4 regions of the Pantoea sp. NSTU24 genome follow, and region 2 is predicted to be linked to each of the others. Evidence: predicted binding sites of a transcription regulator. Region 2 holds the regulator's gene; each other region holds the start of a gene.

Region 1 (7,715 bases), 2.9 Mb from region 2:
TTTGATGGTGTGTCTCGTGCGTTCAACGGCAAAGCGGCGGTGAAAGATCTGTCGTTGCAGATAGCCGCTGGCGAATTCTGCGTGCTGCTTGGCACCTCGGGTTCCGGCAAATCCACCACCCTGAAGATGATTAACCGACTGGTGGAGTTTGACAGCGGGGATATCCGCTTTGCCGGTGAGTCGATTCGTCAGCTTGATGCCCGTGCACTGCGTCGCCGTACAGGCTACGCCATCCAGTCAATCGGTCTTTTTCCGCACTGGACGGTGCGGAAAAATATCGCCACGGTGCCGGTTCTGCTGGGCTGGCCGGACACGCAGGTTGATGAGCGCATTGCGGCGCTACTGGCCCTGCTGAATCTCGACGCGCAGCTGCTTGAACGCTATCCGCATCAGCTCTCCGGCGGGCAACAGCAGCGGGTTGGCGTGGCGCGCGCGCTGGCAGCAAATCCGGAAGTCCTGCTGATGGATGAGCCGTTTGGGGCGCTCGATCCGGTTACGCGCGGTATGCTGCAGCAGGAGATGCTGCGTATTCACCGGCTCTCGGGCCGCACGATTGTACTGGTTACCCATGATATCGACGAGGCACTGACGCTGGCCGACCGTCTGGTATTGATGGATAACGGCGAGATCGTTCAGCAGGGCAGGCCGGTGGAGCTGCTGATGCAGCCAAAAAATGCGTTTGTGCGCGACTTCTTTGGCCGGAGTGAAATCGGGGTGAGGCTGCTGTCGCTGGAGCAGGTGAGCCAGGCCGTGCGACGCGGCGAGTGGCTGGCGGGTGACCCGATCAACGCCGGGCTGACACTGCGGGAGGCCCTTTCTCAGTTTATCGCCCGGCGAACCGACAAACTGCCGGTAGTCGATGCGCAGCAGAAACCGCTGGGCGTGCTCCATTTCAGTGACCTGCTGCAACGGCGCGAGACAGCCCCGTGCGCAGGTTAAAGGATCCACTACTGTGGCTGGTGCTGTTCTATGTCGCACTGCTGAGCCTGATGCCATGGAGCGGGCCACTGTTTCACCACTGGTTTCCCGACCTGGCGCGGCCGCTCTATCAGCAGGAGAGCTTCTGGCAGCTCACCCTGGCGCATCTGTTTCTGGTGATCGCCGCCAGCCTGCTGGCGATAGTGACAGGTGTCGGCAGCGGCATACTGGTAACGCGACGGGCGGGGCGCGCCTTCAGGCCGCTGGCAGAAACAATTGTGGCCGCCGGACAGACGATCCCGCCGGTAGCGGTGCTGGCGATAGCGGTACCGGTGATGGGCTTTGGCGCATGGCCTGCGGTGGTGGCACTCCTGCTTTATGGCCTGCTGCCGATTTTACAGGGAACGCTGGCGGGTATCGACAGTGTTCCTGAAAGCAGCCGGGAGATCGCGACAGGGGTCGGCATGACGCCCTGGCAGCAGCTGTGGCAGGTTGAGCTGGCGCTGGCTGCGCCGGTTATCATCGCTGGCATCCGCACATCAGTCATCATTAACATCGGGACTGCGGCCATCGCTTCAACGGTGGGGGCGAAAAGTCTCGGCTCACCGGTGATTATTGGTTTAAGCGGGTTCAACACAGCCTATGTGATTCAGGGGGCGTTACTGGTGGCGCTGCTGGCTATCGTCAGCGATCGGCTGTTTGAACGCCTGCAACGCTGGCTTAGCGTGAGTGAACGATAAGAGAGTATCCCACCAGCATCAGACCGCTGGTGCCGCCGACAGCCATGATAAAAAACAGCGTGGCGAAAAAGGCTTTTTTGACATTCATGGGTAAAACCTGAGCTTGTTAACAGTAAGGCGGGGATAATAGCGCGCGCAAGGCAGCAGGCAAAGCGCCCGGCGTGCGTTTTTGTTATCAGGCAGGTTCGTGCAGGCGTACGGAATAACCCTGTTCCTGCCAGTGGGTCAGCTGCTCCTGCTGGCGGCGGGTCAGTTTTTTACCGGTAAAGACAAACATATTCATGCCGGGAAAGAGTTCAGGACGCGGTACATCCAGCGGCTCAGCCAGCACATCGATCCGCCAGCCATGCTGAGACAGACGCCACCCTTCCAGCCAGATGCGGGTGCGATCTTCAATACCCCAGCCGATAATCAGCGCATCTTTGCCTGACTTTTTCCGGCTGCCGGTCAGGCAGAAGGCCACATAGTCAATCAGCAATCCATCCAGCAGACTGCACATGGTGCGGGCAGTATTCTGGTCCAGGCTCAGCTTCTGACGCACAGGCATAAAAACGTGATCGATTAGCGCATCAATCGGGTGTTCGCGGCCAATTGCCGCAATTTTATTGCGAAGTTTAGCAGGCCTGACGTGACGCAGGACGCTGATAAGCTCATCCTGTAATGTCGTCCAGCCATCATGCGTATCGACATCACCCCCTTCCAGCAGTGCCTTAACCTTTCCGACCGGCACGCCGCTTTCAATCCAGCGCATGATCTCTTCAATGCGCTGAACATCTTCTTCATCAAACTGACGATGTCCGCCTTCGGTCCGTTGCGGCTTCAGTAAGCCATAACGTCGCTGCCAGGCGCGTAAAGTGACTGGGTTTATGCCACAGCGCTCGGCGACGTCACCGATACTGTATAAGGTCATAAAATCCTCTTTCGATTGGTCTGAGTGCAATTACCATAACGAAGCAATTTAAGTTGTACAATACATTTCGCTATGTACAACTTGACTGATACGGCATTTTCAGGCTACATCTCAAATATGAGAAAATTTCCCACATTTGAGAAATGCCCATGTCCGAGCTGAATACAGAGCAGCGCCTGGCAGTAAGACTGTCAGAATTACGATTGCAACGTGGCTGGTCATTAGATGATCTTGCTGTCGCCACGGGCATCAGCCGTGCGTCATTATCGCGCATTGAGAGAAGCGAGACCAGCCCCACGGCGGCACTGCTTAATCGTCTGTGCGCGGCTTATGGACTCACCATGTCACGCCTGCTGAGCGAAGTTGAAGAGGACTCCGCTCTGCTGGTCAGAGCGGATCAGCAGCCGGTGTGGCAGGACACCGCCAGCGGATTTATCCGCCGTAATGTTTCACCACCCGCTCTTCATTTCAGGTGTGAAGTGGTAGAGGGCAAGTTACAGCCTGGCGCGCGCATCGATTATGATATCCCTCCCGTCCAGGGACTGGAGCAGCATATCTGGTTGCAGGCGGGCGGCCTGACCATCATGATGGGGATGCAGCACTGGACATTACAACCCGGTGATTGCCTGCGCTTTCATCTGACGGGAAAATCTGCATTTGAGGCGCACCTGACCGACGGTGCCCGCTATCTGCTGGTGGTGGCAAAACCATGATCTATACCTCCCTGAGCGCCATTGAGGCGCAGCACCAGCTGGACGCACTGAGTATGCTGTTACAGGACTGCGTGGCGGAGGGCGCCAGCGTGGGTTTTACGGACGCCGCCGATCGTGAAGCCATCAGGCACTTCTGGCAGCAGCGTATCCCCGGCCTGGCCGCGGGTGACTGTCAGTTATTCATTGCCCGTCAGCAGGAGGCGCTCGTGGGCACGGTGATGCTAAATCGCAGTGCCATGCCAAATGGCCGTCACCGGGCGGAGATCAGCAAACTGCTGGTGCATCCTCAGGCACGGCGTCTGGGCATTGGCCGGACGCTGATGCAGCGTGCCGAACAGCAGGCGCGCGCAGAGGGCAAATCGCTGCTGGTGCTGGATACCCGCAGCGGCGACATTGCCACCAGCCTCTACCGTTCGCTGGGCTGGCAGGTGGCAGGTGGCAGGATTGATTCCATTTTATGCGGAATCCATCGCTGGCGTGCTGGACGCCACCACGCTGATGTACAAAGTGCTGGCGTAATGCGTAACAGAATGGCTCTGCTGCTTCCTGACGCCACGGATATTACCGATGCCGGATGAAAAATCTGGCCTGAAAGCTGACGCCGCCAGGATACTGTGTAAAAATACAGGCCATTTTTTCCAGTGTGGTAACGCTTATCATGGCCCTGACAGCCGCAATAAAAAGCCAGATAGCGGAGTGGTATAAAGCCCTTCAGCAGCAGGTGCCTGACTTCATTCCGCGCGCGCCGCAGCGGCAGATGATTGCCGAAGTGGCAAAATGTCTGTCAGGTGATGACACGCGCCATCTGGCGGTTGAAGCGCCGACCGGCGTGGGAAAAACCCTTTCTTATCTGATTCCGGGCATTGCGGCCAGCCGCGCGCAGGAGAAGCAGCTGGTCATCAGCACCGCGAACGTGGCGCTGCAGGACCAGATTTTTACCAAAGATCTGCCACTGCTGAAAAAAATCATTCCCGACCTGACCTTTACCGCCGCCTTCGGGCGCCGGCGCTACGTCTGCCCGCGTAATCTGGCTGCACTGACGGCAGATGATGACCAGCAGGGTGATTTGCTGCTCTGGCTGGACGATGAGGCCGTCAGCAGCACCAAAGAGGAGCAGACCCAGTGTGGCCGGCTGCAGAAATCGCTGGACCGCTATCAGTGGGATGGTTTGCGCGATCACAGTGACGAGAACGTCAGCGACAGCCTGTGGCAACGGCTCTCGACCGACAAAGCGAGCTGCCTGGGTTCACACTGCCGCTGGTATCGTGAATGCCCGTTTTTCGTGGCGCGGCGCGAAATAGAACAGGTGGATGTGGTCGTAGCGAACCATGCGCTGGTGATGGCGGCGATGGAGAACGAGTCAGTGCTGCCACCTGCTAAGAATCTGATGCTGGTGCTGGATGAAGGGCATCATCTGCCCGAGGTGGCACGCGATGCGCTGGAGATGAGCGCTGATATCACGCCCGGCTGGAGCAGCCTGCAGCTCGACCTCTTCGTCAAACTGGTGGAGGGCATCATGACGCAGATGCGGCCCAAATCGCCTCCGCCGCTGGCTAACCCGGAGCGGCTGAAAGCCCATTGCGATGAGCTGCGCGAACTGATGACGCTCACCGCCCAGGCACTGAACCCGTTGCTGCCGCCGCATAACCAGCCGGGAGAGTTTCGCTTCGTGCTGGGTGCGCTGCCGCAGGAGCTGCTCGATCTCTGCGCCCGGCTGTTCAAACTCAGCGACGCGCTGCGTGGCCTGAGCGAAGGGCTGATCAACGCGCTGAGCGAGCAGACAGGTAAGGTGGATGTGGTGCGACTGCATCGCAATCTGCTGCAGCTTAACCGTCAGTTTGGCTGGTTCGAATCTGTCAGCAAGTTATGGCGGCTGGCGTCCATGGAGAAAGCCTCCGGTGCGCCGGTGTCGAAATGGATTACCCGCGAACTGCGTGAAGGGCAGGCACATCTGCTGTTTCACTGTGCCGGTATCCGCGTCAGCGATCAGCTGGAGAAGCTGCTGTGGCGAAAAATCGCACACGTTGTGGTGACCTCCGCCACGCTACGTTCGCTCAACAGTTTTAACCGGCTGCAGGAGATGTCGGGACTTAGTGAAAAGGCGGGCGACCGTTTTGTCGCTCTGGACTCTCCGTTTAATCACGTAGAGCAGGGCAGACTGGTGATCCCGCAGATGCGCTATGAGCCGCTGATGAGCCATGAAGCGGAGCATATTGCCGAAATGGCTGCCTTTTTCCGCCAGCAGATGGCAGAGAAAAAGCATAAGGGGGTGCTGGTGCTATTCGCCAGTAACCGGGCGATGCAGCAGTTTGTCGCCTGCCTGACCGATCTGCGGCTCTCAATGCTGGTTCAGGGCGATCAGCCGCGCAGCCGTCTGGTCGATCTGCACCGCCAGCGCGTCGCCAGCGGACAGACCAGCATTCTGATTGGCCTGCAGTCCTTTGCGGAAGGGCTCGATCTGAAAGGCGATCTGCTGAGTCAGGTGCACATCCATAAAATCGCTTTTCCACCGGTAGACAGTCCGGTAATTTTGACCGAAGGCGAGTGGCTGAAAAGCCTGAAGCGTTATCCGTTTGAGGTACAGAGCTTACCCAGCGCCTCATTTACCCTGATCCAGCAGGTCGGACGCCTGATTCGCAGCCATCAGTGCTATGGCGAAATTGTGATTTATGACCGCCGGTTGCTGAGCAAACCTTATGGCAGCCGGTTGTTAGCCGCGCTGCCGGTCTTTCCGATTGCGCAGCCAGCCACGCCGGAGCCGGCTGCGATACCGGCTAGCGTGGTGCCAAAAAATACCGTGCGTAAACGACGTCCTGCGCGGCGTTAAGCGCCTTTAACCGGAAGCGAAAGATGGAACTGAATAAAATCATTAAAGAGGTGGGGCGCGGTAAAAATCATGCCCGCGATATCGACGCTGATACCGCCGTGGCGCTCTACAGCGCGATGCTGGCGGGCGAGGTGCCGGACCTGGAGCTGGGCGCTATTCTGATTGCACTGCGCATCAAAGGCGAGGGTGAAGCGGAGATGCGCGGTTTTTATCAGGCGATGCAGGCGCAGATGATGTCGCTGCGGGCGCCGGAAAACCGGCCAATGCCGATTGTCATTCCCAGTTACAATGGCGCGCGTCGGCAGGGTAACCTGACGCCGCTGCTGGCGCTGCTGCTGGCGAAACTCGGGTTTCCGGTACTGGTGCACGGCGTCAGCGACGACGCAACGCGCATCACCAGCGAAGCGGTTTTTGCGGCTCTGGGGATCGCCCCGGTGACCACAGCGGAAGCGGCGCAGGCAAAACTGGAGCAGGGACTGGCCTTTATCACCATCGATCATCTCTGCCCGCCAATGGCGAAACAGCTCTCGCTGCGCTGGCGGATGGGGGTGCGCAACAGCGCGCATACGCTGGCAAAACTGGCGACCCCGTTTGCAGAGCGTGCGGCGCTGCGTCTGTCGAGCGTCTCGCATCCGGAGTATGTGCCGCGCGTGGCGAAATTCTTCAGCGATATCGACGCCCCCGCGTTGTTACTCAACGGCACCGAAGGGGAAGTCTATGCGAATCCGCTGCGCTGCCCGGCGATCAGCATGATTCAGGGCGCAGGCGCAGAAGCGGAAGTGTGGGTGGAGCGTCAGCCGGAAATGGCCGTTGAGCTACCGGCAGATAAAACGGCGGCGGTGACCGCGCGCTGGATTGAAGAGGTGCTGAATCAGCAGCGTCCGGTGCCTGCATCGCTGCGACTGCAGCTCGCCTGCTGTCTGCGCGCCAGCGGTGAGTGTGACTCGCTGGACGCGGCAGAGCAGCGGATCCGCGCCGCCGGTTACTGAATCAGGCAACGGGCAGCGCCTGCTCGACCAGGTTCTGCCAGAAACGGATGCCGATCGGCAGCAGCGCATCGTTAAAGTCATAGCGGGCGTTGTGCAGCGGTGCGGAGGGCGTGTCGCCGTCCGCACCCAGCCAGAAGTAGGCGCCGGGACAGGCTTCTATCATGCAGGCAAAATCTTCAGATGCCATCGACGGGTTGACCTGCCAGTGAACCTGTTCCGCGCCCAGCGTCGCCAGCGCCACGTCGCGCACCTGTTCAGCCGGGGCGACGTGGTTGGCGGTGACCGGATAACCTGGCAGCCAGTGAATGTCACCATTGACGCCAAACGGCCGGGGCAGGGTTGCTACGAACTCATCAATCAGCCCACGCACCTTTTCACGCACGCTGGTCTGCAGACAGCGCACCGTGCCGCGCAGCACAATCTGTTCCGGGATCACGTTAATCGCTTCACCGCCGTGGATCTGCGTCACGCTGACCACCGCCGAGGCGAGCGGCGACAGGCGGCGTGACGGGATGGTCTGCAGCGCCAGAATCAGCTCGGCCGCCACCACCATCGGATCGGCTCCACTCTCCGGCATCGCCGCATGGCAGCTTTTGCCGTGCAGGGTAATCTCAAATG
Region 2 (7,715 bases):
AAAACGGTTACCGCCAGCCATAGCCCATGGTTGCCCAGCAGCGGTACGCTCAGCAGCGTCAGGAAATAGCCTACGGCAGCCATCACCATGCTGTTGCGCATCTCGCGACCACGGGTTGCGCCAATAAACATGCCATCCAGCAGGTAACACCAGACGCCCGCCAGCGGCATGATGACCTGCCAGACCAGATAGCGGTCGGCGGTCTGTTGCAGCGACGTCAGCGAGGTCAGCAGCGTCACGATCTGCGGGCCAGCGATCGCATAGACCAGCGAGAAGAACAGCGCGACGGCCACCGCCTGACGACAGGCGGAATGCCAGACACGCAGCAGTTTACTGCCATCTTTTGCGCCATGCGCCTCACCGGCAAACGCCTCTACCGCATAGGCGAAACCATCCAGTGCGTAAGCGGTGAAGGTAATGAACATCAGTAAAACGGCGTTAACCGCGACCACGTCGGGGCCGAGTCGTGCGCCCAGCACGGTCAGCGACGCGAAACAGAGCTGCAGCATCAGGGAGCGCAGCATGATATCCCGGTTGAGGCGCAGCAGCCGGGCACTGTCACCGCGCCAGCTCTGTTTCAGCAGGGCTGGCGTGATGCCGTGCAGTTTCAGTACCCGCCAGACCATGATGCTGCCAACGCCCAGCGTAATATATTCGGCCAGCGCCGTGGCGGTGGCCGCACCCGCAACACCCCAGTGCAGCCCCATGACCAGCCAGAGATCGAGCACGATATTGACCAGATTCCCTACCACCAGCAGGATCACCGGCGCGCGTGCATACTGCACGCCCAGCAGCCAGCCCAGAATCACCAGGTTTGCCAGCGTAGCTGGCGCACTGAGCCAGCGGATCTGAATAAACCGTGCCGCCTGCGCCAGGACGTCGGGACTGCCGCCGACCAGCTGTGTCGCCAGCTGGATAACCGGATAGCGTAAGGCGATAAACAGCACCCCTGCCAGCAGCGCAATAATCAGTGGCTGGACCAGCGCCCGCGCCAGCGCCGTTTTGTCGCCCGCACCCAGCGCCTGGGCCGTAAGGCCCGTGGTGCTCATCCGCAGAAAAAGCAGCAGCATAAAGAGAAAACTGGTGACAGTGGTCCCGACCGCGACCCCACCAAGATAGACAGGGCTGTCGAGATGACCAATAACAGCGGTATCGACCACACCCAGTAAGGGTACGGTGATATTTGACAGGATCATCGGCAGCGCAAGCCGCCAGAGATTTTTATCGGTTGACGTAATAAAGCGCATTCGCCGTTCCGTGCTCAGTGTCGCTGCGCAAACAGGGCCGCGACAAAATTAGGGCAGACAGAATAGCATCAGAGAGGGCGAATGCACGCGGGCAGAAAAATCAGAGCCACTCGCCGTTGCGAACGACACCCACTGCCAGACCTTCAATAGTCAGCGACTGCGCACGGGTATCAACCACAATCGGGTCAAACTCACTGTTTTCAGGCAGCAGATGGACAATAGCCCCCTGCTTTTTCCAGCGTTTCACTGTGACTTCATCATCAATGCGCGCCACCACGACCTGTCCGTTACGCACATCCTGGGTTTTATGCACGGCGAGCAGATCGCCATCCATAATCCCGATATCTTTCATCGACATTCCGCTGACGCGCAGCAGGAAGTCAGCCGACGGCTTAAACAGGCCCGGATCCACCTTGTAGTGGGTTTCGATATGTTCCTGCGCCATGATTGGCTCACCGGCAGCGACCCGGCCAATCAGCGGTAAGCCTTCAGAGGCTTCTTCTTCCATCAGCAGACGGATGCCGCGCGAGGCACCGGACACGATCTCGATGACGCCTTTACGCGCCAGCGCTTTCAGATGCTCTTCTGCCGCGTTCGGCGAACGGAATCCCAGCTGCGCGGCAATCTCGGCACGCGTAGGCGGCATGCCTGTTGAAGTAATATGGTCGCGAATCAGGTCATAGACCTGCTGCTGCCTGCTGGTTAATGCTTTCATCCCGCCCCCTGGTTGTTTATACAGTCGCTGTGAGTATATACAGGTATTGGCGAAATGGAAACCGATTGTCCCGCAAAACGCGGCTTCCGACGCGATATGGAACGCTTATCGCAAATGTGACCAGAGCAGCGCGATCCAGACAAACAGAGCCAGCAGAATGGTGATTAGCACCGCGGCCGATCCCATATCTTTCGCCCGACCAGCCAGGGGATGATGCTCCTGACCAATGCGATCCACCACGGATTCAATCGCGCTGTTAAGGATTTCAACAATCACTACCAGCACCACCGATCCAATCATAAGGATACGGGAAACCACATCCACATCCAGCCAGCAGGCGATGACGATGGCAACCAGCGCGGCCAGCGCTTCCTGACGAAATGCCGCTTCATGCTGCCAGGCGGCACGCAGCCCCTGCCATGAGTAACCTGCGGCTTTAACTATTCTGATAAGTCCGGTGGCATTATTTGCCATGATGGGGGAACCCTTTCATCGTATTGACGTCAATGTCTGGGCTGCGTGCAATTAGCACCACCACAGATCTTCGCTGCGCTTTCTGGTATGCTTGCGGCGCTTTGCTAACAAGAGGCTTCATGTTGTCTATGTCAGGTTGGCGTAAACTTTATTACAAACTGCTTAATTTACCACTGTCGTTTTTGGTAAAAAGTAAGGCCATTCCGGCCGATCCCGTTTCAGAACATGGCCTGGATCCGACCCGGCCTATTATGTATGTTTTGCCTTACGATTCGAAGGCCGACTTACTCACTTTGCGCGCCCAGTGTCTGCGACACCATCTGCCCGATCCGCTCTCTCCGCTGGAGATTGACGGTTCGCTGCTGCCGCGTCACGTCTTTATTCACGATGGCCCGCGCGTCTTCCCCTATTTTGTGCCCAGCGTCGAATCCGTGAAAATCTTTCACGACTATCTCGATCTGCATCGAAACAATCCCACGCTGGATATTCAGATGCTGCCGGTCACCGTGATGTTTGGCCGCGCACCAGGGCGTGAAGTTCAGGGAGAAGCGACACCACATCTGCGGGTCCTGAACGGAGTACAGAAATTCTTTGCCGTCATCTGGCACGGGCGCGACAGCTTTGTCCGCTTCTCGCCCACCGTCTCGCTGCGCCGCATGGCAACCGAACACGGAACGGACAAGTCGATCGCCCAGAAGCTGGCCCGCGTGGCCCGCATTCATTTTGCCCGCCAGCGGCTGGCCGCGATTGGCCCGCGTTTACCGGCGCGTCAGGATCTGTTTAATCGTCTGCTGCAGTCCAAAGCGATTGAGAAAGCGGTAGAAGATGAAGCGCGCAGCAAAAAGATCTCTCATGAGAAAGCGCAGCAGAATGCCATCGAGATGATGGAAGAGATTGCGGCCAACTTTTCCTACGAAGCGATTCGCGTGACAGACCGGGTAATGGGCTGGCTCTGGAGCCGTCTCTATCAGGGCATCAACGTCAACGGCGGCGAAAAAGTGCGTCAGCTGGCGCAGGATGGCCATGAAATCGTCTATGTGCCCTGCCACCGCAGCCACATGGATTATCTGCTGCTTTCCTATGTGCTCTACCATCAGGGACTGGTGCCGCCGCATATCGCAGCCGGAATCAACCTCAACTTCTGGCCGGCAGGCCCGATTTTCCGTCGTCTGGGTGCATTCTTTATCCGCCGAACCTTTAAAGGCAACAAGCTCTACGCCACGGTGTTCCGCGAATACCTGGGCGAGCTGTTTACCCGCGGCTATTCGGTTGAGTACTTTGTCGAAGGCGGCCGTTCACGCACCGGTCGCCTGCTGGACCCGAAAACCGGCACCCTGGCGATGACGCTGCAGGCGATGCTGCGCGGTGGAAATCGCCCGATCACGCTGGTGCCGATCTACATCGGCTATGAGCATGTGATGGAAGTGGGCACTTACGCCAAAGAGCTGCGCGGCGCGGCAAAAGAAAAAGAGGGCTTCATGCAGATGGTGCGTGGCTTACGCAAGCTGCGCAATCTCGGCCAGGGCTATGTTAACTTTGGCGAGCCGATGCCGCTGGTCAACTATCTTAACAAGCGCGTGCCGGAATGGCGCGATGCCATTGATCCCATTGAGCCGCAGCGCCCGAGCTGGTTAACGCCGACCGTCAATGATATCGCGGCCAGCCTGATGGTGCGGATCAATGAAGCGGGCGCAGCCAATGCCATGAACCTCTGCGTCACGGCCCTGCTTGCGTCACGTCAGCGCTCACTAACCCGTGAACAGCTGATTGAACAACTGGCGTGCTACACCCAGCTGCTGCGCAATGTGCCCTATTCACCCAATGCAACGGTGCCCGATCTCACTTCGGAAGCGCTGCTGGATCACGCAATGGGCATGAACAAGTTTGAGAGTGAAAAGGACAGCATTGGCGACATCATTATTCTGCCGCGTGAGCAGGCAGTGCTGATGACCTACTATCGCAACAACATTCATCACATGCTGGTAATGCCGTCGCTGATTGCCGCCATTGTTCAGCAGCATCAGACGCTGAGTGAAGCAGAACTGCTGCGTCAGGTGAGCCTGATCTATCCGATGCTGAAGAGTGAGCTGTTCCTGCGCTGGCAGACCGATGAACTGCCACAGCTGCTGACCGATCTGTGTCAGGAACTGGCGCGTCAGGGCCTGATTACGCGCGAAGACGGTGAGCTGCGCTTTACTGCGGCACGCTATCGCACGCTGCAGCTGCTGGCCGCCGGGGTACGTGAAACGCTGCAGCGTTACGCCATTACCTTCTCAATTCTCAGCGCCAAGCCGACGATTAACCGCGGTACGCTGGAAAAAGAGAGCCGGACGCTGGCACAGCGACTGTCGGTGCTGCACGGCATCAACGCACCGGAGTTCTTCGACAAAGCCGTTTTCACCTCGCTGGTGCTGACGCTGCGCGACGAAGGATATATCAGTGACAGTGGCGATGCCGATGTCGCACAGACGCAGGCCACCTGGCACATCCTGGCGGATCTGGTAACCAGTGACGTTCGCATGACGATTGAAACCGCCGTCGCGCACGACTGACGCCTGCGTACAGGTAAAAGGCGACCTCATGAGGTCGCCTTTTTCTGCCCAAAACTTCGGAGCAAAAGAGATCCGGAAGCAACAAACAGGCTCAACACGCTGGGTACACGATCAGAAGAGGAAAGCGGCCCGCGCCACAGATGGCGCGGGCCGGGCATGCCAGGGATGGCGGCTTTTGCGTCTTTCCGATCTGACCGTGTTTCCTGCACACGCTCGATCTCGCCGCTAAATGAGCCTTTTTGCGCCCAAAACTTTCAGAACAGCTGGCTGAACGGCGGCGTATTCATCAGCACGCCCAGAAACAGTACCATCCCGACATAGTTGTTATTCAGGAATGCCTGGAAACAGGGCTGCCGTTCACGTCCGGCGATCAGCTTCTGCTGATACACAAACAGCGCCGCCGCCAGCAGCAGCGTCCAGTAGAAAGCGCCATTCAGATGCAGCAGCATCCCCACCAGCGCCATCAGCACCAGGGTTGCCAGCTGCAGCAAACCGATGGCCAGCTTGTCGAAACGGCCAAACAGAATCGCGGTCGACTTGACGCCAATCTTCAAATCGTCATCCCTGTCCACCATCGCATATTGCGTATCGTAGGCCACCGTCCAGCAGACATTGGCAATAAAAACCAGCCAGCAGACGAGGGGTAAGGACTCACTAACTGCAGACCACGCCATGGGAATCGCCCAGCCAAAAGCGGCACCCAGTACCACCTGCGGCAGATGGGTATAACGTTTCATAAAGGGGTAAACCCAGGCCAGCGCCAGCCCCACGACAGAGAGCATAATCGTCATCAGGTTCATGGTCAGCACCAGCGCAAAGGCCACCAGCGCCAGGATCACAAACAGCAGCTTCGCCTCTCTGGCGCTTACCGCCCCGCTGGCCAGAGGCCGATGCTTCGTGCGCTCAACATGACCGTCCACCTTACGGTCGGCGTAGTCGTTAATCACACAACCCGCCGCGCGCATCACAAACACCCCGGCAACAAAAACCGCCAGCACCGGCAGCGGGGGCACGGCCCTATCCGCCAGCCATAACGCCCAGAGCGTGGGCCACATCAGCAGCAGCGTCCCGATCGGTTTGTCGATACGCATCAGGCGGGCATACGCCCGCCATTTCATCGTCATACTATTTTGCACTCCAGATCCCTCAGTCCCGATCGCCATAGAATGGCGATGCGGGTAAAAACAGTTCAGTCAGCAGCAGCGGTTTACCGGAGAGACGCAGGCGTGAACGCCGCCCCCATAATGCCCCCACCTGCCCCGGCTCGATAAAATCGCGGGTCAGGGTCGATGAGGAGAAAAGATAGCGGCCCAGAGGACGGGTGCCGAGCTGTTGCAGCATGGCTTCCGGGCCGTTGAGGGTGCTTTCCGGCACCAGCGTGCGGCCAGCCAGCCAGGGCTGATCGTCGCCGAACAGCAGCACTTCACGCAGCCAGAAGCGTTCATCGTCCGGCAACAGCGCTTTTTCCTCGCCCAGTTCGCGGGCGTCGATAAAGCCTTCACGCAGCGGCTGCACCGTGACCCGCTGACAATGCTGTTCAAAACGGCGCGTCATCGAGTCCTCCTCCATCAGCCAGTCGAGCAGAGCGGGCGCAGGCGCTGCCTGCGACGGAGAAAGCCAGTTGAGCGCACGTAATAAGCTGAGCGCGTCTTGCGACATAGCACCACTCCCAGTAATTTTCAGGTCGGTAGTTTAGCGCAGAGACGCGATGCGAACACCTGCCGTCGTGTCCGACGGCAGAGAGATTACTCGCGTTTCAGCCGGTTGCTGTTTGCCAGCCACAGCGTGACCACCAGAATCAGTATCGCGGCCGAGTAGCAGAGCGTGTCGAAGGGATTTTTATGGTCGACGATGATCAGACGGATAATGGCCGTGATCCCGATATAGACAAAGTAGCGCAGCGGAAAGTGATAGCCCGACTGAAAGTACTTCACAATCAGCGCAATAAACTCGAAATAGAGGAAATAGATGACGATCCCCTCAATCAGCAGATAGGAAGAGGCCTGCTCGCCGGTATTAAACAGCACGTTTGCCAGGTGGGTCGTCTCTTTGCCCAGGAAGACGATAAGGATAATCGCCAGACTCAGCAGACCCAGATTCAGCACCCACTGCAGCAGCGTGGCAAGGTGGCGGGCAAACGGATTTTTGTCACTCATGTTGCGCCTTAAAAAAGAGGTTATCAGCGTGCGCTATCATGCGCGAGTGTGACGCAAATCACAATATTGACTCAGGCCTCCATATCCACGCAGAGCGCATCGTAACGCCAGTATTCGCAGTCGCAATCAATCACTTCCCGATGCTGATTGCGATTGATACGGGTGATCAGCAGGCCGGGGCTGCCGGTTGCCACATTCAGCGTCGGTGCGGCGATTTCCGGCAACGGGCCGGGCAGGATCGTGAAGCGCGCGCCGCCATAACGGATGCCGTAACGCTGGTCATAGAGATCGGTCAGTGAACGTGTCAGGTCCTCGCCAAGTAAACCCGGGAAAAACCGGGGATTGAGGTAGTGTTCGACGTAAAGCACCGCACGTCCATCAATGCGCCGCAGGCGGCGGATGCAGTAAACCGCTGAACCCGGCGTCAGCTGTAAGGCGGTCGCTACGCTGTCGTGCGCCGCGACCTCTTCGGCAGCGATCACCTCGGTCGTCGCCTGCCGTCCCTGGGCGCACGCCATGGCATGAAAATGGCTGTGATGCAGCGGGTTATAGATCAGCCGCGGTGGCGCAA
Region 3 (7,715 bases), 2.9 Mb from region 2:
ACGCACTGCGTCAGCAGCTGCAGCAGAACATTGCGCATTTCCGGCGTGGGGCGGCGTCGCTGCCGTGGCAACTGATGCCCTCAGCCAGCGCGATTCAGCCGCTGCGGGTGGGCGAAAACAGCGCCGCGCTGGCGCTCTCCCGGCGACTGGCGGAGGCGGGCTGCTGGGTCAGTGCCATCCGGCCGCCTACCGTGCCACCTGGCACGGCGCGGCTTCGTATCACCCTGACGGCGGCGCATCGCCCGGACGATATCGATCGCTTACTGGAGGCGCTGCATGACGCTGCGGGTTGATAAGCAGGCAGTGGCACGCGCCTTTGGCCGGGCGGCGGCAGGATACGATGCGCACGCCGCGCTCCAGCGCCTCAGCGGGGAGGCGCTGCTGACGCGTGCGCCCGCGCAGAGCGGCCTGCACCTGCTGGATGCCGGCTGCGGTACCGGCTGGTACAGCCGGCTGTGGCGTGAACGCGGCAAACAGGTCACGGCGCTGGACCTCTCTGTACAGATGCTGCAACAGGCGCGGGACAATGATGCCGCACAGCACTATCTGGTCGGGGACATCGATGCGCTGCCACTGGCGGAGAACTCGATGGATGTGGTGTGGAGCAATCTGGCGGTGCAGTGGAGTGACGATCTGCCCGGCGCACTGAGTCAGTTCCGGCGGGTACTCCGGCCCGGCGGCACGCTGCTGTTCTCTACCCTGGGCGATGGGTCGCTGCAGGAAGTGCATGAGGCCTGGTCGCATCTGGATGCCATGCCGCACGCCAACCGCTTTCTTAGCGAGCCGCAGATTGCCGCAGCCTGTCACGCTCAGCAACTCTGCTGTTCCTCCGGCCGGGTGACGCTGCACTTTCCTGACGCGCTCAGCGCGATGCGCTCCCTGAAGGGGATTGGGGCAACCCATCTGCATCAGGGGCGCGACGGCCAGATCTTAACCCGACAACGGCTCAGCCAGCTCGAGGCGCACTGGCCGCGCGATCGGCACGGTTATCGCCTGAGTTACCATTTAATTTATGGAGTGAGTACATCATGAAACGCCTGTTTATCACCGGAACTGACACCGAAGTCGGTAAAACGGTCGCCAGCGGCGCGCTGCTGCAGGCCGCCGCCGCGGCAGGCTACCGCTGCGCGGGCTACAAGCCGGTGGCCTCCGGTTGTGAGCTGACGCCGGACGGCATCCGTAACAGCGATGCGCTGGCGCTGCAGCGCTACAGTAATGTGTCGCTGACCTATCAGCAGGTCAATCCGATGGCGTTTATGGAGCCCACCTCGCCGCACATCGTCAGCGCCGAAGAGGGCAGGCCGATCACCCATCTGGCCCTGTCGGCGGGACTGGCGGCGCTGGAGCCGCTGGCGGACTGGATTCTGGTGGAGGGCGCGGGTGGCTGGTACACACCGCTGTCCGAAACGCACACCTATGCGGACTGGGTGGTCAGCGAACAGCTGCCGGTGATTCTGGTGGTGGGAATTAAGCTGGGCTGCATTAACCACGCCCTGCTCACCGCCGAGGCGATACGGGCGCGCGGCCTGCCGCTGGTGGGCTGGATCGCCAACACCGTCGAGCCGCCGGGCAAACGCTATCAGGAATATCTCAGCAGCCTGAAGCAGCGACTGCCTGCGCCCTGTCTGGGCACCATTCCGTATCTCACCGATGCGGCGCAGCAGGCATCCTGTGGACACTACCTGACGCTGCCGGCGTAAAAAAACTGGCCACACAGGCTTTTGCTCAATCAGTCTGAGCCTGTGCAATGCTCACCAGCCTGAACGTCAGGTTGTTGCGCGCTGCCTATAATCCTGACGCCTGCCGTGACAGGGACTCAGCGTCAGGCCACGGTCAGCCATTTATCGACGGTATGGTCGTCAAGCTGCGCCATGCTGCCCTGCGCCACGTTGCGGCCACGGTGCAGCAGCAAAAAGTAGTCAGCCACCCGGCGGATCAGTGACAGACGCTGCTCCAGCAGCAGGATAGTCAGCCCATAGTCGAGGTTAAGCCGGCGGATCAGGTTGCCCATCTCCTCTTCCAGCCACGGCGACATGCCGTCGGTCGGCTCATCCAGAATCAGCAGCTTTGGCTGCAACACCAGCGCCCGCGCCAGGGCCAGTTGCTGCTGTTGATCGATGGGCAGATCGCCACTGCGTTGCTGGCGCAGTGAATAGAGCGCAGGAAAAAGGTCGAAAACCATTTCAGGGATAGCGCGATGGCGTTCCTGCTGACTGGCACCCGCCAGCAAGGCAATCAGGAGGTTATCTTCCACGCTCATCTGGGTAAAAATATGACGCCCCTGCGGGACATAGCCGATGCCCATCTGCGCCCGCTGTTCAGCAGGTTGCAGCAGCAGATCTTCCGGCGGTGAGCCATCCTCTTTCCAGGAGATGGAGCCGCTGTTAATCGGCAGCCTGCCCATGATGCAGTTCACCAGCGTGGTCTTGCCCATGCCAGGCCGACCCAGAATGCCGGTGCAGGTGCCAGGCGACAGATCCAGGTCCACATCCCACAGAATATGGTTCTGACCGTAAAATTGGTTGACCGAACGTAAACTCAGCATCTGACACTCTCCTTCCCGATCATTAGCCTGATTGCTTCCGCTCTCTGTCGTCTGGCAACCCAGTCATTAGCAACGGTCGTCTTGCCATTGCCGCTTCGCGCGCACAGGTTCCGGTGACGCGATGAGATACTGCAATTACCAGGCCAGATCTGAAAATGGCCCTGTTTTGCGGCAGCGGCGGCCTGCTTCAGAGAAGAAAGGTGAGAAAAACTTATCAATTTCCCACGGCAACCACGCGCCTGCACTTTTGCAGTGCTGCGAAGCACTGTTTCTGGTGCAGGCGGGCGGTGAAGAAGCAGGACATCCGATTAAGAATCTTAGTGGATTGGCGAAATTTTGCGTGACGGGCCAGGCGACAGCGCAAAATTGCAGAATTATCCGTCACTGACCCGCGCGAAATTTAACGCAAAAAAAATTATTTTCGGGGCCGCGGGCGGGCAGGGAAAAATTATACACAGCTGATGGCGGCGGGGCTGCCGTCACTTATCCACCATTCCTGTGGATAACCTTGTGCATTAGGTCATGAAAACCAGTTGGAAGCGAGGAAATACGGGGCCTGGTAACATAATGATGAGAATCTGGCCTCATAGCCTTAAGCTAATAAAATCAATTATTTATCAAAAAACAAGCCTGAGAATTCTCTGTCAGGTAACCAGACTGTAATTTTATGACGCTCTATTGACAAATGTTAAATCCGATCCTCACCTGGGGATAACCTTGCGCAACAAACTTTGCATCGTGTCAGCGTCTTTGCCGGGGCGGCGATGATCGCGCCTTTCGCCTCCACATTGCACCATTACTGTTTTTATATCCAGTATTTTTTTCTGGCAAAATCACCATAGCAGAGTAAAATAAGTGCCTGCCCGCCGATTTCTCCAGCAGGAACTGCATTCATGAGTAAAGCCTTTAAATTAAACTCCGCCTTTAAACCTTCGGGCGATCAGCCTGAGGCGATCCGTCGCCTGGAAGAGGGGCTGGAGGATGGACTGGCCCATCAGACGCTGCTGGGGGTGACCGGTTCCGGTAAGACCTTCACCGTCGCCAACGTGATTGCCGACCTTAATCGTCCGACCATGGTGCTGGCGCCGAACAAGACGCTGGCGGCCCAGCTCTACGGCGAGATGAAAGAGTTTTTCCCGGATAACGCCGTGGAGTTTTTCGTTTCCTACTACGACTATTATCAGCCGGAAGCTTACGTGCCCAGCTCCGATACCTTCATCGAAAAAGATGCGTCGGTGAACGAACACATCGAGCAGATGCGTCTCTCGGCAACCAAGGCGCTGCTGGAGCGGCGCGATGTCATCGTGGTGGCCTCGGTTTCGGCGATTTATGGTCTGGGCGATCCCGATCTCTATCTGAAAATGATGCTGCACCTGACCCGTGGCATGATCATCGATCAGCGCAGCATCCTGCGTCGCCTCTCCGAGCTGCAGTACACCCGCAACGACCAGGCATTCCAGCGCGGTACTTTCCGGGTGCGCGGCGAGGTGATCGACATTTTCCCGGCGGAATCGGACGATATCGCCCTGCGGGTCGAGCTGTTCGACGAAGAGGTGGAGCGGCTGTCACTGTTTGACCCGTTGACCGGCCAGGTTGATTCGGTGGTGCCGCGCTTCACGATCTACCCCAAAACGCACTATGTGACGCCGCGCGAACGCATCCTGCAGGCGATGGAGGAGATCAAAGTGGAGCTGGCGGACCGCCGCCGGGTGCTGCTGGAGAACAACAAACTGCTGGAAGAGCAGCGCATTACCCAGCGAACCCAGTTTGACCTGGAGATGATGAGTGAGCTGGGGTACTGCTCGGGCATCGAAAACTATTCGCGCTACCTGTCCGCGCGCGGACCGGGTGAAGCGCCGCCGACGCTGTTTGACTACCTGCCCGCCGATGGCCTGCTGGTGGTGGATGAGTCCCACGTCACGATCCCGCAGATTGGCGGCATGTATAAAGGCGACCGGGCGCGTAAAGAGACGCTGGTGGAATATGGTTTCCGCCTGCCGTCGGCGCTCGATAACCGTCCGATGAAGTTTGAAGAGTTTGAGGCGCTGGCCCCGCAGACCATCTATGTCTCGGCGACGCCGGGCAAATATGAGCTGGAGAAATCGGGCAACGAGGTGGTGGATCAGGTGGTACGTCCGACCGGCCTGCTGGATCCGATTATCGAAGTGCGTCCGGTGGGCACGCAGGTCGACGATCTGCTGTCAGAGATCCGTCAGCGCGTCGCGATCAACGAGCGTATTCTGGTGACGGTGCTGACCAAACGCATGGCGGAAGATCTCACCGAATATTTGACTGAGCACGGCGAGAAGGTGCGCTATCTGCACTCGGATATCGACACCGTTGAGCGTATGGAGATTATCCGCGACCTGCGTCTGGGGGAGTTTGATGTGCTGGTGGGCATCAACTTACTGCGTGAGGGGCTGGATATGCCGGAGGTGTCGCTGGTGGCGATTCTGGATGCGGACAAAGAGGGCTTCCTGCGCTCTGAACGCTCGCTGATCCAGACCATTGGTCGTGCGGCGCGAAACGTCAACGGCAAGGCGATTCTCTACGGCGATAAAATCACGCCATCGATGGCGCGTGCCATCGAAGAAACTGAACGCCGCCGTGAGAAGCAGCAACTGCACAACGAGAAGAATGGCATCGTACCGCAGGGCCTGAACAAGAAGATCACCGATATTCTGGAACTCGGCAACAACGTGGTGAAAACACGCGGCAAAGCCAAGCCGGCCCGTCCTGGCGAAGCACAGGCGCAGGCCGATCTGCTGACGTTAACGCCGCAGGCGTTGCAGAAGAAGATCCACGAACTGGAAGGGCAGATGCAGCAGCATGCGCAGAACCTGGAGTTCGAGCAGGCGGCCAGCGTGCGCGATCAGCTGCATGAGCTGCGCACGCTGTTTATTGCGGCCTCGTAACGCGGTTAAACGCCCTGAATGGCGTGTTCCAGCGCCACCCGTAACAGCTGGCGGTCGTGACGATAGCGGATGTCGGCGGCCTCCAGCGGTTCACGAACAATCAGGCGGTTCTCAATGCCATGGGTCGCTACCGCGGGACCGACTACCACGGCATCAATCACCCGCTTGCCGATATAACGCTCCATCATCTGCAGCTTATCGGCGACCGTCAGGCTGGCGGCGGCCGGGCTCAGTTCACGGCCCAGATTGCCGATAAATACCATGGTCGCAGGCGTGCGACGCAGCGCCTGTGCCATCTCCTCCATCAGCAGGATCGGCATCAGGCTGGTGTAAAAGCTGCCAGGCCCGATGAGTATCAGATCTGCCTCAGCGATGGCCTGCAGCGCCTCGCGAGTGGGCTGCACATTGGGATGCAGCATCAGCTCCTGCGGCGGCTGCTTCATCTCGTCGATCGCGGTTTCGCCGTAAACCATGTTGCCTTCGGCGTCCATCGCCACCAGGTCCACAGGCTGCTCGGACATCGGGATTAAAAAGGCATCCACCTTCAGCAGATTGCGGATAATGTTTATCGCTTCCAGCGGACGCACGCTCAGCTGATCCAGCGCCCGCAGCATCAGGTTGCCGAGGTTATGTCCGGCCAGTTCGCCATTGCCGGAGAAACGGTATTCAAACATCGCCGACGCGACGCTGGGCTCGGCAATCAGCTGATTAAGACAGTTGCGCATGTCGCCCCAGGCGATACCGCCTTCGGAGCGGCGAATACGGCCGGTTGACCCGCCGTTATCGGTGGTGGTGACGATCCCGGTCAGACGCGAGCCCAGCGGGGAGAGGGCAGACATGACGCGGCCTAAACCGTGCCCGCCACCCAGTGCCACAACGCGATCAAGATCGGCCAGTGTGCGATTCATACTTCTCCTTAAAATCCGTTCGCGTGGCGAGGCTCTAATCGCTAAGCCCGCGTGGATGACTTGCGTCAAAATCTGGCGGTTATTTTAACGTATCCTGTCGCGAAAATGCGGTGAAAATTCGGTATGTATAAGATTATATAGCGAAAACAGCACATGGAAGAGTGGCGTAAATCACGCTACCATCATGGTTACCGCGCTGATCAACGGGTCAGCGTACACTCAAGCCTGAATGCCTACGTCTGCGGATAGGGGGTTCAGGCCGTAGCCTCTGAGCTGCCAGGGTGCAGGAAGAAATGACTGCATCTCCCAATCTGGAAAGGTGTTCTGGTGTCACAATTTACTGATGCATACGCGCGTAAGTTCTATTACCTGCGCCTGTCGGTCACGGATGTCTGTAATTTCCGCTGTACCTACTGTCTTCCTGACGGCTACAAACCGCAGGGAATTCGTAACAAAAGCTTTCTCTCATTAGATGAAATCCGTCGCGTCACGCGCGCTTTTGCCGCCGCCGGGACGGAAAAAGTGCGGCTGACCGGTGGCGAACCGTCGCTGCGCCGCGACTTCACCGATATCATTGCGGCCGTTCGTGAAAACGCCGCGATTCGTCAGATTGCGGTGACCACCAACGGTTACCGGCTGGCGCGTGATGTGAAGCAGTGGCGCGAGGCGGGGCTCACCGCGCTCAACGTCAGTGTCGACAGCCTGGATGCCCGTCAGTTTCACGCCATCACCGGTCAGGATAAATTCCATCAGGTGATGAGCGGCATCGATGCGGCGCTGGACGCCGGCTTCCGCCAGGTCAAAGTCAACAGCGTGCTGATGCGCGACCTTAACAGCCGTAATCTTGCCACCTTTCTGGCGTGGATCCGCACCCGACCGATCCAGCTGCGCTTTATCGAACTGATGGAGACCGGCGACGGCGGCACGCTGTTCCGCGATCAGCACGTTTCCGGCACTGTGATCCGCGATCAGCTGATCGCTCAGGGCTGGCAGCGTCGCGAAAGCGGGCGCAGTGATGGCCCGGCGCAGGTCTTTTATCATCCCGACTATGTCGGCGAAATTGGCCTGATTATGCCTTACGCCAAAGATTTCTGTGCCAGCTGTAATCGCCTGCGTGTGTCAGCGCAGGGCAATCTGCACCTTTGCCTGTTTGGCGACGGCGGCGTGCCGCTGCGCGATCTGCTGGCATCGGACGATCAGCAGGCTGAACTGCAGGCGCGGATTGCCAGCAGCCTGGGGCAGAAAAAGCAGACGCATTTCCTGCATCAGGGCAACACCGGCATCACACAGAATCTCTCTTACATTGGTGGCTAATTTCAGGAGGAAGTATGGGTAAATCCGCCAGCG
Region 4 (7,715 bases), 2.5 Mb from region 2:
GCCCTGAGTCAGGCAGAAGCCCATAAAGGGACGATGGGTCACAACCTGACCGAGTGCTGCGTAGGCGGAAAAGATCGATCCCTGACTGCGTCGCGCCTCAGGCAGGGTTTCATGCAGTTTCCAGCGTGCCAGCAGAATCAGCAGGATGGCAATCCCGCCCAGCACCATAAAAATGCCTCGCCAGTCTAAAATCGTCATCAGCGCGCCGCCCAGCACGGGTGCACCGATCGGCGTCAGGCCATTCACCAGCATCAGCAGCGCGAAGAAGCGCGTCAGCTCGTGGCCGCTGTACATATCACGGGCAATGGCTCTGGAGAGCACTGCGCCGCCCGCGCCTGCTAACCCCTGGAACAAACGCGCCAGCAGCAGCTGATGGATATCCTGCGCCAGCGCGCAGCCCAGTGAAGCGATAAACAACAGAATCAGGGAGAGCGTCAGCGGGCGCAGACGGCCCGCCTTATCGCTCATCGGCCCAAACAGCAGCTGGCCAAATCCCAGCCCCAGCAGACCTGCGGTCAGACTCAGCTGCGCGGTCGCGGTTTCGGTGTGGAGATCCTGCGCCAGCTGCGGCAGTGCCGGCAGATAGAGGTCGATACAGAGCGGGCCCAGTGCGGCCAGCAGGCCGAGGGTAATGGCATAGGCCAGACGTTTTGCGTGTAAAGGGGTCATTGATCCTCAGCGTTGTCAGCGATGGCGTAAACAGAAATCGGGCACAACAGCGGAGCGGGTGCTTGCCGCATCATGTTGAAAGAGAGGCGTACCGTCGCGCAAAAAAGGGTGGCGGGTGGCTGCCCCGATGGCCGGGAAGTATACGTGCGTGCTGACAGTAACACAGCTTTCTTTACGGAATCCTGACAGTCACGCTGCCACGAATTGTGCTTCATAAACTTGATATATCAGCATTTCTGTTCCAGGCTTGTTTCCACATGGACAATCAATGAGGAACAACAAGATGAATAAAGTGATGGGATGTATCGCTGCGGCGCTGACGCTGGCTGCACTGTCTGGTTGTACGACTTACGATCGTGCGGAAAGCTACGTGACTAAGCCAGTGGTAAAGGATGTTAAAAAGGGCATGACCCGCGATCAGGTTCGTCAGATCGCCGGTGCGCCATCGACTGAAATCACCATGGTTCACGCGCGTGGCACCTGCCAGACCTATATTCTGGGCCAGCGCGACGGTAAAGCACAGACTTACTTCGTAAGCTACAACGATACCGGCCGTGTGATGAACTACGGTTTCCAGAGCTGTGCGGAGTATGACACTGACCCGCAGGCTCAGCAGTAAGCCTTCCCCTGAATAGCAAACGGCCCGTCATCATGACGGGCCGTTTTTCGTTGGGGCCGCGTTACAATCCTGCCGGGCGCGGCACCTCAACATAGTCACCGTCGATCTGCCGCTGATAGTAGTGACCTGCCTGTACATAAAAGCGTTTGCCATTAAAATCGAGCACCCGCATCTCATTGCTGACCCGCGACTCCTCCGGTGGCTCGACCACCACATATTCGTCGCCATGACGCTGATAATAGCTGCCGTTCAGCAGGTAGTAGGTCAGCCCGCCAATCAGCACCGCCGTCGCGGCGTCGGGTAAGAAGCGCACCGGCCCTCCCCAGTGGGGACCGGACCCGCCCCAATGATGGCCGGGTCCGCCATGGCGTCCCCAGTCGCCCGGCGGGCCCCAGTCACCGGGATGAGCCAGCGCCAGCGCAGGCGTCAGCAGCGTCAGCGTCAGAAGCGAGGCGATAACTTTTTTCATCGGGTGTTCTCCTCATAAGACTGAAGGCAGAATTCGCTTTTTCACAGGCAAAGACAAGCACAAAAGCGGCAAATTTTCGCCTGTTTACCACGCTTAACGCTTTCTTAACGGCGTCGCCATTAACGGGGAGGATTATGGAGAAGGGAGAAGAGCCTGGCGCAGGCGCGCCAGGCGTAAAGCAATCAGCGGTGCGCCAGCTCTGCGCTATCGTCACTGTTCAGCACACGCTTGTCGGTCAGGCCTAACCAGCGGCTGGTCAGGGAACCTGCAGTCATGGAGCCGTTGACGTTCAGCGCCGTCCGGCCCATATCAATCAGCGGCTCAATGGAAATGAGCAGCGCCACCAGGGTGACCGGCAGGCCCATTGCAGGCAGTACAATCAGGGCCGCAAAGGTTGCTCCTCCACCGACGCCCGCCACGCCCGCTGAGCTTAGCGTGACCATACCAACCAGCGTGGCAATCCACAGCGGGTCAAACGGGTTGATGCCGACCGTCGGTGCCACCATCACTGCCAGCATGGTCGGATAGAGACCGGCACAGCCGTTCTGACCGATAGTGGCACCAAAGGAAGCCGAGAAGCTGGCGATTGATTCTGGCACGCCAAGACGGCGGGTCTGCGTTTCCACACTCAGCGGAATACTGGCGGCGCTGGAGCGGCTGGTAAAGGCAAAGGTGATCACCGGCCACACTTTGCGGAAGAAGCGCAGCGGGTTAATACCGTTGATTGACAGCAGCAGGGCATGGACACCAAACATAATGGCCAGACCAAGGTAAGAGGCGACGACAAAGCTCCCCAGCTTGATGATGTCCTGCAGGTTAGAACCGGCGACCACTTTGGTCATCAGCGCCAGCACACCGTAAGGGGTCAGCTTCATCACTAAACGCACCAGCTTCATGACCCATGACTGCAGGGTATCGATAGCCACCAGCACACGCTGACCTTTAACCTCATCGTCTTTCAGCAACTGCAGAGCAGCCACACCTAGGAAGGCGGCAAAAATCACTACGCTGATAATCGAGGTCGGATTCGCACCGGTCAGATCCGCGAACGGATTTTTCGGGATAAAGGAGAGTACCAGCTGCGGCACCGTCAGATCGGCGACCTTACCGACATAGTTGCTCTGAATCGCACTGAGACGTGCCGTTTCCTGCACACCCTGAACCAGACCTTCCGCGCTCAGCCCAAACAGTCCGGTAACAAAGACGCCGACCAGCGCCGAGATGGCGGTGGTAAACAGCAGAACCCCGATCGTCAGAACGCTGATTTTTCCCAGCGACGACGCATTATGCAGACGCGCCACCGCACTGAGAATAGAGACGAACACCAGCGGCATCACGACCATCTGCAGCAGCTGAACATAGCCATTGCCGACGATGTTGAACCAGCTGATAGACGCTTTAACCACTGCGCTGTTTTCGCCGTAGATCAGCTGTAACACCAGGCCGAACAGCACGCCGATCACCAGACCGGTCAGGACTTTTTTCGACAGGCTCCAGTTCTGACGGCTGAAGCGGGAGAGTAATACCAGCAGCACTACAAAGGCCACGATATTAAGCGTAAGAGGAAGGTCCATACTGAAACTCCAGAGTAATGCGGCCTTTCGGGTCAGGAAGGCCGCATAATGTTAATCACGAATTAAGACAGCAAGAATGGTAACAGCAGGCAGAGAGCGTGCCTTATATCCAAATGGAATGGGTTATAACTGAATAGCGTTTTATGCTGCTTTATTGTGCATGATGTGTGGGAAGTAGCCGACCGACGCCATTCTGCAACGTGTCAAACAGCTGAGTCGGCCAGCCATTTGTACCAAAAGATGGCATCCCGACCGGAAACCAGAGCGCATAACCTACCAGTCCCAGACACAGTGCCCGCTCCAGCTGATTCCCTTTCTGACTACGCAGAATCGGCAGGCGGAAGCGCCAGCGGCAGGGCCACAGCAGCGGCACGCCGGCAGGCGTCAGCATGTCCGCGACAATATGGCTGAGATAGCCCAGCGTCAGTCCCTGCAGCACGTCTGCCGGTATCGGTGACGACCGGGGCAGGTTTATCTGAAAAAGCCACAACCCGGCGGCCACCGCCAGCAGACTATGGGTAAAACCCCGATGTCCGAACGCTCGCGCTATCGGATGAGAAAGCCAGCGCAGCCGCTGCCCCAGCAAAGATTTAGGGTGATCAATGTCAGGCAGCAGGCAGGTCAGCAGTGCTGAGGGAACAAGATGCCACCAGTCGGCCTGCGCCAGTACGGGTGTCAGCTCAGCACGCTTGGCGAAAATAGCGCTGGCAATGGCAAAAATGATGTGGCCTTCGCCCGTCATGATAGAACCTGGTTGCAAAGAAAGCTGTCGATGCATCCAGTATAGGGATTTGTCCAGTAAATGAGAACATGTGACGCTGTAACGAAGCATGAATATTTTTAACAGCGCGAACAACGATAACATACCGTCCGCGAGATGCATTAACGCGCCAGCCAGCCACCATCAACCGCCAGCGTATAGCCGTTGACGTAATCTGACGCGGATGAAGCCAGAAACACCACCGGGCCCATCATGTCCTCGGGCGCGCCCCAGCGGCCTGCCGGAATCCGCCCCAGAATCTCTTCACTGCGCACCGCGTCGTTACGCAGCTGTTCAGTGTTATCGGTCGCCATGTAGCCTGGTGCGATAGCATTGACATTGATGCCAAGCTTCGCCCACTCGTTTGCCATCAGGCGGGTGAGCCCCATCACTGCACTTTTCGAGGCGGTATAAGAGGGCACACGGATGCCGCCCTGAAACGACAGCATCGACGCGATATTGATAATTTTGCCGCCGCCGCCCTGCGCGATAAACTGGCGCGCTGCCTGCTGCGCCAGGAAAAACACCGACTTGCTGTTGATGTTCATGACATCATCCCAGTCCTGCACGCTGAAGTTAAGGGCATCTTCGCGGCGGATGATCCCGGCGTTATTGACCAGAATGTCGATTCTGCCTGCAGCGGCGACAGCCTGTTGCACGACCATCGTGGCCACCTCGCTGCGCACCAGGTCGGCCGATATCGGCCAGAAACGGCGGCCCAGCGCTTCAACCTGACGCTGCGTTTCATCCGCCGCGGAACGGTTGACGCCCACAATGTCGCAGCCCGCCTGCGCCAGTCCGCGAGCCATCCCCTGGCCCAGACCGGTGTTGCAACCGGTCACGATGGCCACTTTGCCGGTTAAATCAAAACTGTTCAGTATCACAGGTGATTCTCCTCTGCTCAGCGCAATGCGCTGACGTTGACGGGGTCCATATCATCAAAGACCTGATTCTCGCCCACCATGCCCCAGATAAAGGCGTAACTCTGCGTGCCGACCCCGGCATGAACAGACCAGCTGGGTGAGATCACCGCCTGTTCGTTATGCACCAGCAGATGACGGGTTTGCTGCGGTTCTCCCATCATGTGGAAGACCGCGCTCTCATCAGGCAGGTCGAAGTAGAAATAGACTTCCATGCGGCGTTCATGGGTGTGGCAGGGCATGGTGTTCCACAGGCTGCCTTCCTCCAGTCGGGTCAGGCCCATGGTGAGCTGGCAGGTGGGCAGGACCTCCGGCACGATAAACCTGTGGATGGTGCGGCGATTGGCGGTGGCATCAGCTCCCAGCGTAGTGCTGGCTGCCTCAGACAGCGTGATTTTTCTGTCCGGGAAAGTGCAGTGCGCGGGCGCGCTGTTGAAATAGAAGCGGGCGGGCCGTGCCGGATCCAGGCTGCGGAACTGCAGCTGGCGTGCGCCTTTGCCGATATAGAGTGCCTCTTCGTGACCGATCGTCCAGGTTTTACCGTCAATCTCTGCCTGACCGGTTCCGCCGATGTTAATCACACCCAGCTCACGGCGCTCAAGAAAATAGCTGACGCCGAGCTGTTTTCCCATTTCATTGCCTATTGTGACCGGCCGGTGTACCGGCATTACGCCGCCAATAATGATGCGGTCGATATGGCTATAGGTCAGGGTGTAATCATCAGCCGTGAATATTTTTTCAATCAGGAACGCACGCCGCAGCGCCTCGGTGTCGAGCTGTTTAGCATGATCGCTGTGAATGCCTTGACGAATTTCCATCTCACTCCTCTCTGCAGGTCAGGGTGTGCATGCCCCGGACGGGTGATAAGTGCATCTTAGGAAGAGTGAATGGGTAATTCAAATAAAATGAAACGATGTTTCACTTTTTGTGGTGTGGATCAATTAAGCGGAGAAAGCAGGTAAAAATAGCCCGCACAGGCGGGCAGATAATTATCCCTGCAGATGCTGCAAGGTAAGCTCGGTAAGACTTGTCAGCCGCACATCGGCCAGCGCCCAGCGGGGATCGTCACGATGGTCAGCGGCGGGCACCACGATTGACCGCATACGCGCAGCTTTGGTGGCGATCATGCCGTTAAACGAATCTTCCAGCGTCACGCAGTTGAGGGGATCGATCGCCAGGCTGTCGGCGGCGTTGAGATAGACCTGCGGATGCGGCTTGCTGTAGGGCAGGGCTTCTGCTGAAGAGAGCACGTCGAAATAGTGGCGCAGGTTAAACATCTCCAGCACCTGTTCCAGCATCCTGAGCGGCGAAGCAGAGGCCAGGCCAATTTTCAGTCCCTGTGCGCGACAGAGCTGCAGGGCCGTTTCCACGCCCGGCAGCAGCGGCCGGGTCTGCTCCACCAGCGTCATGGCGCGCGAAATAATACGGTTTGTCACTTCCTCCTGCGAGGGACCCTGCCACGGCAGCGTTTCGTACCACATGCGCACCGTCTGGTCGATGCGCAGACCCAGCGTGTCGGGCATTTCGCTGCGACGTGTCAGGTCGACGTCCAGCGTTGAAAAAATATCCAGTTCGGCCTGATCCCATAGCGGTTCAGAGTCGATCAGTAAGCCATCCATATCAAACAGGGCGGCGTGGACAGGTCGGTGCCAGGGCATCAGAAGTCTCCTCATAAAGTTGGCTTTACTCTACCATGATTCTCTGCAGGCTTGCTGTCTGCCCGATCGGCCACGCTTTATTTGGGAAATTTCGCCATTGGCAGGTAGACTTACGGCAAACCGGATTCCGGGCAAAGGAGAAAATATGACCTATCAACAGGCTGGCCGCATTGCCATCCTCAAGCGTGTGGCGGGCTGGCTGCTATTTTTAGTGGCGCTGCTGTCGACCATTATTTCAGTTCTGAGCTTTATGTTTAAGCATAGTGAGAAGCAGCCAGGAATTGACGCAGTGATGCTCGATTTTGTTCATGTGATTGTGGATATGCTTCATTTCAATACGCCGTTCCTGAACGTCTTCTGGCATAATTCGCCGGTTCCCGAATTTAATGGTCAGATGAATCCGGGCTTCTGGCTGATCTACATCCTGATTTTCGTCGGGCTGGCACTTGAGTCCTCCGGTGCGCGGATGGGACGTCAGGCGCGTCATGTGAAAGAGGGCATTGAAGACCAGATGATTCTGGAGCAGGCCAAAGGCAGTGAAGGACGCAGCCGTCAGCAACTGGAAGAGAAGGTGCGCGTTCCCCGCCACACCATTTTCCTGCAGATCTTCCCGCTGTACGTTCTGCCTGTTGTGATTGCGATAGCCGGTTATTTTGTGCTGTCGCTGCTGGGCTTTATCTGAGCGTAATTGCCGTCAGGCCGGTCTGGCCTGACGGGTGCTGTAGGACTCTTCTTCCAGCAGCTGGTCAATGGCGAACTGCGCGTCGTCAGGCCAGTGCCCACCAAAAACGTTGGCCCGATTCAGCAGGTAGTAGAGCTGGTAGACCGGCAGACGCTGTGAAAACCCATCCGGCAACGGCCACACTGCCTGATAGCCTTCGTAGATCTGGCGGGGCAGGTCGGGAAACCAGCTCAGCATGGCCAGATCGCACTCACGGTCGCCCCAGTAGCAGGCGGGATCAAACAGCCAGGGCCCGCTGGCGCTGTTAGCGCAGTTGGCGGGCCAGAGATCGCCATGCAGTAGCGACGGTTGCGGATGATGGGAC

Evidence for each region. Region 2 encodes LexA, which represses DNA repair genes until DNA is damaged. Its sites were predicted from a motif close to TNCTGTATGTACATACAGNA; they were not measured.
Region 1: a site for LexA is predicted at 3,892-3,911, ahead of dinG (ATP-dependent DNA helicase DinG). Genes of this name have one in related genera too.
Region 3: a site for LexA is predicted at 3,343-3,362, ahead of uvrB (excinuclease ABC subunit UvrB). Genes of this name have one in related genera too.
Region 4: a site for LexA is predicted at 4,096-4,115, ahead of ACLHDD_RS05250 (metal-dependent hydrolase). Genes of this name have one in related genera too.

What each region holds. Positions count from the first base shown of each region.
Region 1 covers NZ_JBKIWZ010000001.1:670,587-678,301, forward strand. Annotated here, with positions in the region: gene ACLHDD_RS03340 (ABC transporter ATP-binding protein) at 1-939, shown strand, start outside; gene ACLHDD_RS03345 (ABC transporter permease) at 927-1,658, shown strand; gene ACLHDD_RS03350 (MerR family transcriptional regulator) at 1,834-2,568, opposite strand; gene ACLHDD_RS03355 (helix-turn-helix domain-containing protein) at 2,718-3,281, shown strand; partial or broken gene ACLHDD_RS03360 (GNAT family N-acetyltransferase) at 3,278-3,800, shown strand; gene dinG (ATP-dependent DNA helicase DinG) at 3,940-6,108, shown strand; gene ybiB (DNA-binding protein YbiB) at 6,132-7,097, shown strand; gene ACLHDD_RS03375 (M20 aminoacylase family protein) at 7,099-7,715, opposite strand, start outside.
Region 2 covers NZ_JBKIWZ010000001.1:3,524,245-3,531,959, reverse strand. Annotated here, with positions in the region: gene dinF (MATE family efflux transporter DinF) at 1-1,247, opposite strand, end outside; gene lexA (transcriptional repressor LexA) at 1,348-1,962, opposite strand; gene ACLHDD_RS16735 (diacylglycerol kinase) at 2,068-2,436, opposite strand; gene plsB (glycerol-3-phosphate 1-O-acyltransferase PlsB) at 2,565-4,988, shown strand; gene ubiA (4-hydroxybenzoate octaprenyltransferase) at 5,243-6,124, opposite strand; gene ubiC (chorismate lyase) at 6,135-6,647, opposite strand; gene psiE (phosphate-starvation-inducible protein PsiE) at 6,734-7,144, opposite strand; gene ACLHDD_RS16710 (UTRA domain-containing protein) at 7,216-7,715, opposite strand, start outside.
Region 3 covers NZ_JBKIWZ010000001.1:620,082-627,796, forward strand. Annotated here, with positions in the region: gene bioF (8-amino-7-oxononanoate synthase) at 1-293, shown strand, start outside; gene bioC (malonyl-ACP O-methyltransferase BioC) at 277-1,032, shown strand; gene bioD (dethiobiotin synthase) at 1,029-1,700, shown strand; gene ACLHDD_RS03140 (ABC transporter ATP-binding protein) at 1,823-2,545, opposite strand; gene ACLHDD_RS03145 (hypothetical protein) at 2,667-2,933, shown strand; gene uvrB (excinuclease ABC subunit UvrB) at 3,439-5,460, shown strand; gene ACLHDD_RS03155 (gluconeogenesis factor YvcK family protein) at 5,466-6,368, opposite strand; molybdenum cofactor riboswitch at 6,573-6,706, shown strand; gene moaA (GTP 3',8-cyclase MoaA) at 6,693-7,682, shown strand; gene moaB (molybdenum cofactor biosynthesis protein B) at 7,697-7,715, shown strand, end outside.
Region 4 covers NZ_JBKIWZ010000001.1:1,063,168-1,070,882, forward strand. Annotated here, with positions in the region: gene ACLHDD_RS05230 (multidrug effflux MFS transporter) at 1-669, opposite strand, end outside; gene osmE (osmotically-inducible lipoprotein OsmE) at 953-1,288, shown strand; gene ACLHDD_RS05240 (DUF6515 family protein) at 1,350-1,757, opposite strand; gene ACLHDD_RS05245 (L-cystine transporter) at 1,940-3,331, opposite strand; gene ACLHDD_RS05250 (metal-dependent hydrolase) at 3,483-4,073, opposite strand; gene kduD (2-dehydro-3-deoxy-D-gluconate 5-dehydrogenase KduD) at 4,214-4,975, opposite strand; gene kduI (5-dehydro-4-deoxy-D-glucuronate isomerase) at 4,993-5,829, opposite strand; gene hxpB (hexitol phosphatase HxpB) at 6,001-6,669, opposite strand; gene ACLHDD_RS05270 (YniB family protein) at 6,815-7,351, shown strand; gene ACLHDD_RS05275 (fructosamine kinase family protein) at 7,364-7,715, opposite strand, start outside.